DNA from 2 places in the Corynebacterium amycolatum genome. Region 1 is predicted to be linked to the other one. Evidence: predicted binding sites of a transcription regulator. Region 1 holds the regulator's gene; the other holds the start of a gene.
The links. The regulator LexA, encoded in region 1, represses DNA repair genes until DNA is damaged. The targets are predictions, from matches to a motif close to CGAACANNTGTTCG.
Positions count from the first base shown of each region.

Region 1 (5,648 bases):
AGATTCGCCTTGAGGAAATGAACCGCGATCCCGGCCGTGATGCGGACCGTGAAGATGAGGTTACTGAGGCTCGTGAATATTTAGCTGCGAAACTCGAGCGGCTGCCCAAGGGGCGAGCGCATTCTGCGGAAGTTCGGGATATTCAGTGGCTTATCGAAGAGCTACGCGTCAGCCTCTTTGCCCAGCGTTTGGGAACAGCCCACAGTGTTTCCCTGACCCGAATAAAAAAACGTGTGGATAAGCTGCGCTAAGGCATCTCCGCTTCCTTGCCATGCGCCTGTGGTTTCTTTCCTTTGCGCATGCTGGAGATTTCCTGGATGAAGTCATCCGCCGAAGAAAATGACTTGTAGACGGAAGCGAACCGGAGGTAACCCACCTCATCCAATTCTTTCAATGGTTCAAGGATGGCGAGACCGATATCATTTGAGTCCACCCGAGGCGTGCCTTTCTCGCGGAGGCTCTCCTCCACTTTTTGTGCAAGCTTCTTCAGCTGAGACTCTGATACTTCACGCCCCTGGCACGCACGTCGAACACCCTGGATAACCTTTTCACGGTTGAACTCCTCAGGGATTCCATCCCGTTTAACAACCATCAGCTGCGAGCGTTCAATCGTAGAAAAACGTTTACCGCAATTCAGGCATTCTCTCCGGCGACGAATCCCCATACCGTTATCTATTAACCGTGAGTCCAAGACTCGTGTCTGATCATGGTGACAAAACTGGCAATACACAGCCTCCAGTCTACGTCCAACCCCAACGCCGGAAACCGGAATGATTATTGCGCGGAGTAGGAAGCGTACGTAGACGTAAAGGTGCTTTCGACTGTCTCACTTTCCCCTTGTTCAAAGACCACGCTGCCGAAAACTCCGAAGAAAACACCAAGCCCTAGAGCCCATACCGCCATCAAACGAGTCAGGTTAGTGCCTGAGGATACATCACTACGATTGGACTGCTGCGCCCTGCTAACAGGTAGAGACGGGCGCCCGTAGTTGACCGAGACATGACTAGGCCGCGACCTGTCCCTCCGCATTCGCGCCGATGAAGCCCCATCGCGATTGCGCTGTGCAATACGTGCACGCTGACCGGGCCGAACGATGTGCTGCGTGCAAGACGCACTACGTTCACCCCACACCAACGGGGCTTTCCGTGTCGTCCGAGCAGAGGGCTCGGAAACTTGAGAAAAGTCAATATCAGATGCGCTGCTAACACCTAGTGCGGTTGAAACCGTAGACATCATGTTTTCTCCCTTTCCAACGTTGACTCTCCCACCGTTGCCGGCCTGGAGAGAATAAGAGTTGTACGACCGTTTCCCGACGCTCTGGAGACTATGTCCAAGGGCGGATGCAGAGAATCCGTCTAGACCTTTTCATCAAACGACTGTTCGAGTAACTTGTCATGTTCGATTTATAACACCATGTTCGAACGTTGTCTACTGCTATCCGGTTTTATTTTCGATTTTCGGAACCGCCACGGCCTCCGAGCACGGATTACGCAGACTTTTTCCAAAGAATCCAAGGACGTGCGGTGTTCGATGCTCGACGATTCGAACAGTTTTGAGCTATCATTCATTCGAAAGAGTTTGAGAAGGGATGTTCCATGGCTCAAAAGAAGAAAGCGAACCCTAAAACACTCACCGATCGGCAGCGTCGCATTCTTGATGTCATTTCGGATGCCGTCGTACTTCGCGGATACCCACCGAGCATTCGAGAAATTGGAGATGCCGTGGGCTTGAATTCCACCTCGTCGGTGGCATACCAACTCAAGGAGTTGGAAAAGAAGGGCTTTCTCCGCCGCGACCCACACAAACCCCGTGCGGTAAACGTAAGGGATTCGAAATCCTCAGCTGGCACTTTCACTCCGGTAAAGCCTGGGCCAAAGGCCACTGGCAGCACCCAAACTCCCGAGATACCAGAGGACATGCCAGAGCCAATCTTCGTTCCTATCGTTGGACAGATTGCGGCTGGCAACCCCATTTTGGCGGAACAGCATGTGGAAAGTCATATGGCACTTCCGATGGAGATTACGGGCTCTGGTCAGCTGTACCTACTCAAGGTCGTGGGTGATTCCATGGTTGACGCAGGCATTCTCGACGGAGACTGGGTGGTAGTCCGTTCCCAAGACGTGGTCGAACAGGGCGACTTTGTTGCAGCCCTGTTTGAAGATGAAGCAACAGTCAAGGAATGGCACGAAGACGCTGCTGGCAAGTGGCTAATGCCCCATAATCGCGCATTTGACCCGCTCCCCGCAGAGCACGCCAAGATCCTCGGCAAGATTGTCAGCGTCCTACGCAGTCTCTAATTTCCCACATTTTCGTTGCCCGAAACAGACACAAACGGGCATACTGGAAACAGGTAGTAAAGCTGAGAATTCTTAACAGCTAAGGAGCGGGGAATGTACGCAGAGGAACGCCGCCGGAAGATTGCGTCTTTGACAGCAGTCGAAGGGCGCGTGACGGTCGCTGATCTTGCGGAAGCTTTCGATGTCACAGCAGAGACGATTCGCCGTGACCTAGCTCAGTTGGATGCAGAGGGCGCAGTTCACCGTGTACACGGTGGCGCTGTAGCTACTCGTTCTTTTCAGACTGTTGAGTTTTCAGTTGCCGCTCGAAAGAACGCGCAGAAAGACGCGAAGCTCTCTATTGCCCGCTGTGCTGCCGATTTTCTACCTGACTCTGGTGGTGGAATTTTTCTCGATGCCGGAACTACCACCGAGGCTCTTGCAGAGCTGATGGTCCACTCCCCTGATAACCGCCGTTGGTCGGTTGTCACAAACTCTCTTCCCAACGCCATCACACTCGCAGGATCGAACCGCATTGAGCTTCAACTCCTTGGCGGCCAAGTCCGCGTCATTACTCAGGCGGTTGCTGGCGATACCGCACTCCGTACTCTTGCGGTTATGCGTGCCGATGTCGCTTTCATTGGTTCTAATGCCTTGACAATTGACCACGGTCTTTCTACTGCTGATCCGCAGGAAGCAGCGGTAAAGCGCGCGATGATCACGAATGCGCGCAAGGTCATCGTTATGGCGGACTCGACGAAACTCGGCCGTGACTTCCTTGTCAGTTTTGCGGCATTGGAAGATATCGACGTCGTGATTACAGATTCCTCTGCCCCGGAGCAATTCGTGAACGATCTCAGGGAGCAAGGTGTCGAGGTCGTGGTTGCTTCATGATCCTGACCTTGACTGTAAATCCGTCAATCGATCGACTTGCTCGCCTCGATACGGAGCTCAAGCGAGGTGGAGTGTTCCGCCTACCAATGGCTGAGGACATGGCTGGCGGCAAGGGAATTAATGTGTCCAAGGCGTTGCACTACGCGGGAGAAAAGACGCTCGCGCTCTACCCGGCATCAGACTCCGGAAAATTCACACGTCTGTTGGAAGTCTCTGGCATCCCCCACGAAGCCATCAACACGACTAACGAAGCCCGCGTTAATCTCACACTCGCAGAGCCAGATGGGACGACCACCAAGCTCAATTCCCCTGGCATGACATTGACAAAAGCGCACCGTAGACGTGTCCTGGAGAAGCTTATCCACCATGCTAAACGCGCCACGTGGGTAGTTTTCGCAGGTTCACTGCCCCCTGGCGTCCCCCGGGATTTTTACGTTCAATGCACCGAAGCGGTGTATTCGGTCAACCCGAATATTCGTGTTGCTATGGACACTAGCGACGGCCCACTGACTGAGGTCGTTCGCGCATTTCCGAAGGTGCGGCCTTTTTTGATGAAGCCAAACGCCTACGAACTTGGCCAAATCATTGATCAGGACGGCGAAGAACTTGAGGCCGCTGCAGCCGAAGGGAACTATCTTCCCGTAGCGCAAGCTGCTCGTGCACTGAACGAACTTGGTGTTTCCGAAGTCCTTGCCACTCTCGGCGAGGCAGGGGCGGTACTTTCAGTGAAGTCAGGCGGTTGTTTCGCTGCTACCTCACCCTCGATAGTCGCTCAGTCCACGGTCGGTGCTGGAGACTGTGCTTTGGCCGGCTACGTTATGTCCCGCGAACGCGGTGATAGTCACCAAGATTCACTAACCACCGCCGTGGCTTATGGGGCGGCGGCAACCAGTCTTCCCGGTACGACCATCCCCTATCCAGAACAGGTTCGCCCCGAGGCTGGCCGGTTATGGCAGCTCGACGCTTAGCTTTTCGATGCCTAGATAAGGAACATTAGAAAACCATGTCTTCTTCGGCAGATTCTTCCGCTATTGCATCAGACCTGGCCGATGAGTCGACAGTGTACCTTGACCTAGATGTCGGTCCACAAAAGGAGAAGATCCTTAACTACCTCATCGCTAAAGCCGTAGAGACCGGCCGCGCCACCGACAGCAACGGCATCGTCGCGGCAGCCCTCAAACGCGAAGAGAAGGCCCCGACAGGTCTGCCGGGCGGAATAGCCATCCCCCACTGCCGCCATGAGGACTGGTCGACGCCGACCCTGATGTTTGTCCGCTTAACAAGCGCTACGGAATTCACCACACCAGATGGGCCGGCGGACCTGCTTTTTTTCATTGGTGTCCCAGCCAGCAACAGCGATGTCCACGTCGATATTCTGGCTGCACTCGCAAAAGCACTTCGCGATAAGGGGTTTCGAGCAGCTCTTCGCGGTGCTGAAAGCGATGAAGAGGCCGCCCGGATTATTAGCGAGCACATCACCAAGGCGCCTCGTCGGAAAGCGAAAAAACCTCCGGCGAAGACCAATATTGTCGCCATTACGGCCTGCCCCACGGGCATCGCTCACACTTATTTGGCAGCCGAAGCGCTTACTGGCGCGGCAGAAAGCATGGCTGATGTCACGCTAACTGTAGAGACTCAGGGCTCGGCAGGAACCCAGGAAGCCCCCGCAGAAGCAATTGACCGGGCCGACGTGCTAGTAATCGCAGCCGATATTGGAGTTACGGGGCTTAAGCGCTTCAGCGATAAACCACAGGTCAAAGTGCCAATTCGTAAGGCAGTCAATGAGCCCACTGCGGTTATTGAACAAGCGAAGGCGGTAGCAGAACAATCACGTGTTCGCGCCTACGACCGAAAGGCGCCGCAACCTAAGAATGACCACGACAAAGAGGCCGCTTCGCAAACCGGTAATGCAGGTGCAGGCCCTACATCTGAGAGGGTACGAGCAACTACGAAGGTGGGGGCGCGTAAATCGTCGTTAAGCGGCGATAAAGCCTTCGGACACTGGGTTCGTGACGCCATTATGACCGGTGTCAGCTATATGGTGCCGTTCGTAGCCGCTTCGGGGTTGTTGATTGCGCTGGGATTCCTCGTCGGCGGTCATCAGGTTGGTCTAGTAGCTGACGCCGTGACTAGGGATTTGCGGCTGCCGGAGGTTATCGGACTCGATGCTCCGATTACTGTGCCGACAGAAAATCTCGGCACCGTGCTAGTTGACCGTAGTGGGCTGTGGCTGTATCTCGGCTCGACGCTTTTTGCAATCGGTAACCACGGCATGCAGGTCATTGTGGCTGTAATGAGTGCTTATATCGCCTTTGGCATGGCTGGCAGAGCCGGTATTGCACCCGGCTTCATTGGCGGTGCCATCGCGGTCACGGTTGGCGCCGGCTTCCTTGGGGGCCTGGTGACAGGCATTCTGGCGGGACTAGTTGTAGCCCTACTGTTGAGGATGAAGGTCCCGGACTGGCTGCGACCGCTGAT
Region 1 is NZ_CP069513.1:2,015,472-2,021,119, forward strand. Features, by position in the region: gene hrpA (ATP-dependent RNA helicase HrpA) at 1-251, shown strand, start outside; gene nrdR (transcriptional regulator NrdR) at 248-730, opposite strand; gene lexA (transcriptional repressor LexA) at 1,596-2,297, shown strand; gene I6J19_RS08845 (DeoR/GlpR family DNA-binding transcription regulator) at 2,391-3,170, shown strand; gene I6J19_RS08850 (1-phosphofructokinase family hexose kinase) at 3,167-4,138, shown strand; gene I6J19_RS08855 (PTS fructose transporter subunit IIABC) at 4,174-5,648, shown strand, end outside.

Region 2 (5,648 bases), 1.1 Mb from region 1:
GATGTAGCTGAGGTACATCCAGGGGTCGTAGACCTGGCCGACGTCGCCGAATGTTTCCACACGCAGCGGGATGTCGCGCGCCCACACTGCCGCGATGCCTGCGCGTTCGGCTTTCCGAATCAGCCGAATCTGATTGCTCAGCGCGTCCTTGGGTTCGGCTTCGGCGTCCTGCTCGATGGGCAGACTGAGCCCCACAGTTAGCCTGCCCGGCGCGAATGTGCGCTGGTAACCGGGTAGTTCGTCGATGGGCTTGTCCGAAAGATCAAACAGCGAGCTCATGGTGTTTAACGGTAGTACAGCTTGAGCCACGGCACCCGCAGTTAAGCTGGAACCATGCTTGAGGATGCCATCATCGTCGGAGGCGGCCAAGCTGCCCTCGCTACCGCCTACTACCTGCACAAACACGACATTGATCCGCTCGTTCTGGACAATCAGCCGGCTCCCGGCGGCTCCTGGCGCAATGTCTGGCCCTCAATGACGCTCTTTTCCACCCCGGGTTTCTCCAACCTTCCGGGCATCCAGATGCCCGATTATGACGGCTTCCCGCCCACTTCCCATGTGATTGATTACCTCAGCTCCTACGAAAAGCGCTACGAACTGCGCGTTCAGCGCCCGGTTAACGTTACCCACGTCACCCACGACGGCACCTTCCACCTCACCAGCGATGCCGGAGACTTCGAGTCCCACCAACTCATCGCCGCCACCGGCAACCGCCCCTTCGTCCCCCACTACCCCGGCACGACCTCCGCAAAACAGTGGCATTCGGCCAATTACCCAGGCCCCGAGCCATTCGAAGGCTCCCGCGTTGCCGTTGTCGGCGCGGCGAACTCCGGCGCCCAAATCGCCGCTGAACTGATACTTTCCGGTATCGACACCACCTGGTTCACCCGCCACGAACCGCGCTGGATGCCCGACGACGTCGACGGTCGCGTCCTGTTCGAACGCAACCGTCAGCGAGCACTCGCCATCGCACGTGGCGAACCCGACCCCGGCCCCTCCGACAGTATCGGCGACATCGTTGTCCTGCCGTCCGTCCGCAAAGCCCGCGACTCCGGTGCCCTCACCTGGACACCCATGTTCTCTTCGCTTGACGACGTCCACGCGGACCACCTCATTTGGTGCACCGGTTTCCGCCCCGCGCTCAGCCCCTTCCGCAGCGTCGACTCCGACCTCATCGAGTTCGTCGGCTACGGCGACTGGGTTGGCCCCGGTGCAGCCACGATTATGGGTGTTGGCCCCTTCGCTAAGCGCGCGGCTGAGCGGGTGGCTGCTCGACTGTCAGCATGATCTGCATCAACATCATGTCCAACCAACGCCCGTTCTTTGTCCCTACCTGAGGCAATAGCCCAACACGCTGGAAACCATACTTTTCGTGCAGCGCAATCGACCCCTCGTTGCTGCCGTCAATCGCTGCCACCAAAACGTGCTTTCCCGCCTCACGAGCAGCATCAATGGTCACCTGTAGAAGCGTCCCGCCAATGCCCCGGCCCTGAAAGCTCGGATGTACGTAGATGGAGTTTTCCACTGTGTACCGAAAACCCGTCGAAGTCGCGAAAGTCACTAAAGGTGGCATATCCAGCGACTTCGTCGTCAAGCGTGGCGACGAAAACCGGGTAACCCTTCTCCCAGTGCACCTCCATCCATGCAATGCGATTCTCCGCACTGACCGTGCCATCGTTCCAGATGGCGACGGTGTTGATCACGGCCTCGTTGTAAATCTCCGCGATTGCCTCGGCGTCCTCCCGCGTTGCTTGCCGAATAATCATGGTTTTGCCCCGTTTTCTGCGCTGGTTTCTGCACTCCGCCTTTATAGATGCGAGATTATCAAGCTTCCGGTTTCGAACGGGTGTTTTATTTATATTTTTCCGCAACCCTCCATGCGTCACCCGCAAACAACCTGGTAGCAAACGCTTTTATGGTCAGCCGACATCTACAAAAACCATTCAAGATCTCTCATCATTTCTCTTTACAAGCCAGAATGACACCTGTACGATAGCAAGTAAGTTCGAAAGAAGGCCGACAACCATTGGAACACCAGGGGGATCCAATGAAGTCCGAACAAGTACCCGAACCATATTGGGCTCATGAAAATCCCGAAGATGAGCTCTCAGCACTCGCGCGGGCTACCAACCGCACCCACCTTGAATTGATTGAAGCCTGCTGCCCTGCAGGCGATGATGACGTTGAAAACCATGCCGCTCGCATCAGCGTTCGCCTGGGAATCACCCGCAGTGAAGCACTGCGTATCTGTGACATTGGCCTATTGCTGGAGAAAATGCCTCAGCTAGCGGCCTACGCCCGGGAAAGCTGTGCATTGTCCATGCGGCAACTCGGCATCATTGCACATGGCGTGGTCGGCATCGAGCCGGATCAAATACCCGATGCGGAGAAGAAAATTCTGGCATTGGTTACGCCACGGAAGCGTCGTCAAGCGATGATTGGCCCTCGTACGCTCACCACCAAAATTGGTGATATTGCTGCGGACTTGGATGACCGTGCTCGCACTGACGGCACAATTCCCACCATCACCGATACGGAATCGGTGACTCTGGTGGAACGCCCCGACAGCTACTCCCAAATCATTCTCACGCTGCGCCCGGACCGCGCCTACTTCGCCATGTGCGCAATTGAAACGGTCTTCCGCGCGAATGAAGAAATGACGCAGGCGGATGCATTTGTGGAACTGATTCACCAGCGCACCAATGCAGAAGTTGTGCTCAATGTTTTCCGCGAGCCCCACAGTGATGACGCCTGGCTGGACGGCGCCGGCTGGCTCGGCGCGCTGGTCACGGAAGAGTGGATGCAAAAGGTGACGCATGTCCGCCTCTCAGCAGACAGCGCCACCAATGGTTACCGCCCAACCCCAGCGCAGGTTGCCCGCGTCCACGGTCGTGACGGCACGTGCCGCTTCCCCGGCTGCGAAGTCCCAGCGTACAAGTGCGATATTGACCATATCGCACCGTACAACCAGGAAGACTCCGAAGCCGGTGGCCCCACCGACACACAGAATCTGCACTGCCTATGCCGGAAGCACCACAACCTGAAAACCCACAAGCTCTGGGATATCACGGCTTATGAGGACGGCTCAGAGGTGTGGTCCTCTGCCGACGGCGTTACCGCGGCGACCGTCCCGGCCGGACCGTTAGCCGGGTTCGGGCGACAGACTTTTGACAAGCGCGCTACTCAGAAGACGAAAGCACGCCATGACCACTACATGAAGTGGTGGCTGTCATTCGCGGCGGTGCCAGATCTAGTCTTTGATGATGGGGAGGATTAACCCAGCGGGCCACCGCAGTTCGGCCATGCGCCAGCACCCTGGGAGGCAAGCACGCGCTCGCCAATCTCAATCTGCTGCTCCTTGGTGGCCTGGTCAGCCGTTGGTGCGTACTGGTCACCGCCGTGGCCGCTCCAGGTCTGCTGCGAGAACTGCAGTCCGCCGTAGTAGCCGTTACCGGTATTGGTCTGCCAGTTTCCGCCGGACTCACATGCCGCAACCTGATCCCAGGCGCTGACTGATGCAGCGTTAGCGGCGGCGGTCGGGGCAGCAATCATGCCTGCTGCCACGGCGGCGGATGCGATGAACTTACCGGAAAAACGCATAAACAGAGAACACTCCTAAAGGGTTGACTTTTCTCTTGGCCGACCAACCTACGCGCACCCTCCCCCACCCTGTCAACCCGTATCCTGGAAAGCATGTCCGTGGCAGATGTCGTCCGCAAAACCGAGAGAAGAATCAACGCGCTGGCCGCCAAGCGTTCCAAAAACGCTGGTTGGGAACCGGAAATCATCGGATTCACCGGGTACGGAAATGCAGAGCGCGTTCGCGTACTCGGCCGTGTCCTTATGAAGGATCCGGCCAAAAAACGAGACGAAGAACGAAACAAAAAACGCGGGTTTTGGCAGTTCTTTACCGTCGAACTCGCGGACTTTCCCGTCACCATCACTGCCGGCAATCGCACGGTGGAAACCACCACGGATAGCAACGGCTACATCGAGGTGCTGATTCGGAATCACGGCCTCGAACCCGGCTGGCACGAGATCACCATCAACGACACTCCCGCAGAGGCCCTCATCCTCTCCCCGGAAACCAAATACGGCATCGTCTCCGATATTGATGACACTGTTTTGGTCACCATGCTGCCGCGCACCCTCATCGCCGCCTACAACTCCTGGGTCAAAGAGACAGACGAGCGCAAAGCCGTCGCTGGCTTCAGCGAGTTCTATGCGCAACTTCGCCGTCGTTACGCGAGCAAAACCGATGAGGACACGGACGTTCCCGTCATCTACCTTTCCACCGGCGCATGGAACACCTTCGGCACACTAAAAAAGTTCCTGCACCGCAACAACCTGCCGAAGGGCCCGCTACTGCTCACCGATTGGGGGCCAACGCCCACTGGCCTGTTCCGCTCGGGCAAGGAACATAAGAAGGTGCGACTGCGGGACCTGTTTATTGACTTCCCCGAAATCAACTGGATTCTCGTCGGTGATGACGGCCAATACGACCCGCTCATCTACGGCACAGCCGCGGCGGAGCATCCGGATAAGGTCGCGGCAATCGCAATCCGCAACCTCACTCCCAGCGAGCACGTGCTCTCCCACGGCACCGCAGTGCCAATTGAAAAACTGGAGAACAAGGAGGTTCCATTCATCGAGGGTGCCGACGGCTTTAAGCTGCTCAAACAGATCGACCAACTGCCGCAACCATGATCTACCTCCGCCAGGCCCGTATTCACGATGATGCCGAGCTCCCGGCTTACGTCGTAAAGCTCGCGTTGCCCTTCCCCATGGCCTTCACCACGCCGATTACCATCTTGACCGGCGAAAACGGCAAGGGAAAGTCGACGGTGCTGGAGGCGTTGGCGTCGGCGATGGGGGTCGACACGGACGGCGGCTCGCGGTTTAAAACGCAGGAGCGCACCTCTCCGATTCCGCTCGCGCTGACCAAGCGCAATCCCCCGGATACGTTCTTCTTTCGCGGCGACGCGCACTTAAACCTCGCGCGTTTCTACGCATCGATCGGCAGCCTCCCCGGCGGTGACGGCATGGCGGATCTGACGAAAATGAGTCACGGCCAATCCATCATGGCGCTGGCCAAACGCCGCTTCGGTGCCGAATCGCTAATCTTCCTCGACGAACCCGAGGCCGGACTGTCGGTACTGCGCCAGCTGGAACTCCTCGGCCGTCTCGGCGCGCTCGCAGAAGCCGGCGCACAGATTATCATGGCGACGCATTCCCCCATCCTGCTCGCCGCACCGGAAGCAACGATCATTTCGCTTGACGACGCCGACACCACCCACTTCGAAGACACCCTCGCGGTACGGGCGACCAGGGATTTCCTAGCCGATCCCGTCGGCATCGCGGACTACATGGTGGAGCGTTTTACTTCGGATTCTTAAGCCCCAGCGATGCCACGACGCCCACGGCCGACAGCGCCACCGGCAGCCACATGGCATCACTCATGGCGGTGGTGAAGTCGCCACGGTTGCTGCTGAGCGCCGCCGCCATGACGGTGGCAATCAGCGCACTACCCAGCACACTGCCGATCTGGCGGATGGTGTTGTACACACCGGAGGCAGCACCGGCGAGGATCGGGTCAATGTTGCGGGTCGCGGCCGTCGACAGCGTGCCCCAAATAAATGCGTTGGCCA
Region 2 is NZ_CP069513.1:624,399-630,046, forward strand. Features, by position in the region: gene I6J19_RS02795 (LLM class oxidoreductase) at 1-279, opposite strand, end outside; gene I6J19_RS02800 (NAD(P)-binding domain-containing protein) at 334-1,287, shown strand; gene I6J19_RS10975 (GNAT family N-acetyltransferase) at 1,244-1,561, opposite strand; gene I6J19_RS10980 (GNAT family N-acetyltransferase) at 1,449-1,766, opposite strand; gene I6J19_RS02810 (HNH endonuclease signature motif containing protein) at 2,048-3,277, shown strand; gene I6J19_RS02815 (transglycosylase family protein) at 3,274-3,600, opposite strand; gene I6J19_RS02820 (App1 family protein) at 3,694-4,707, shown strand; gene I6J19_RS02825 (AAA family ATPase) at 4,704-5,396, shown strand; gene I6J19_RS02830 (DHA2 family efflux MFS transporter permease subunit) at 5,380-5,648, opposite strand, start outside.
Region 2: a site for LexA is predicted at 1,840-1,853, ahead of I6J19_RS02810 (HNH endonuclease signature motif containing protein). Genes of this name have one in related genera too.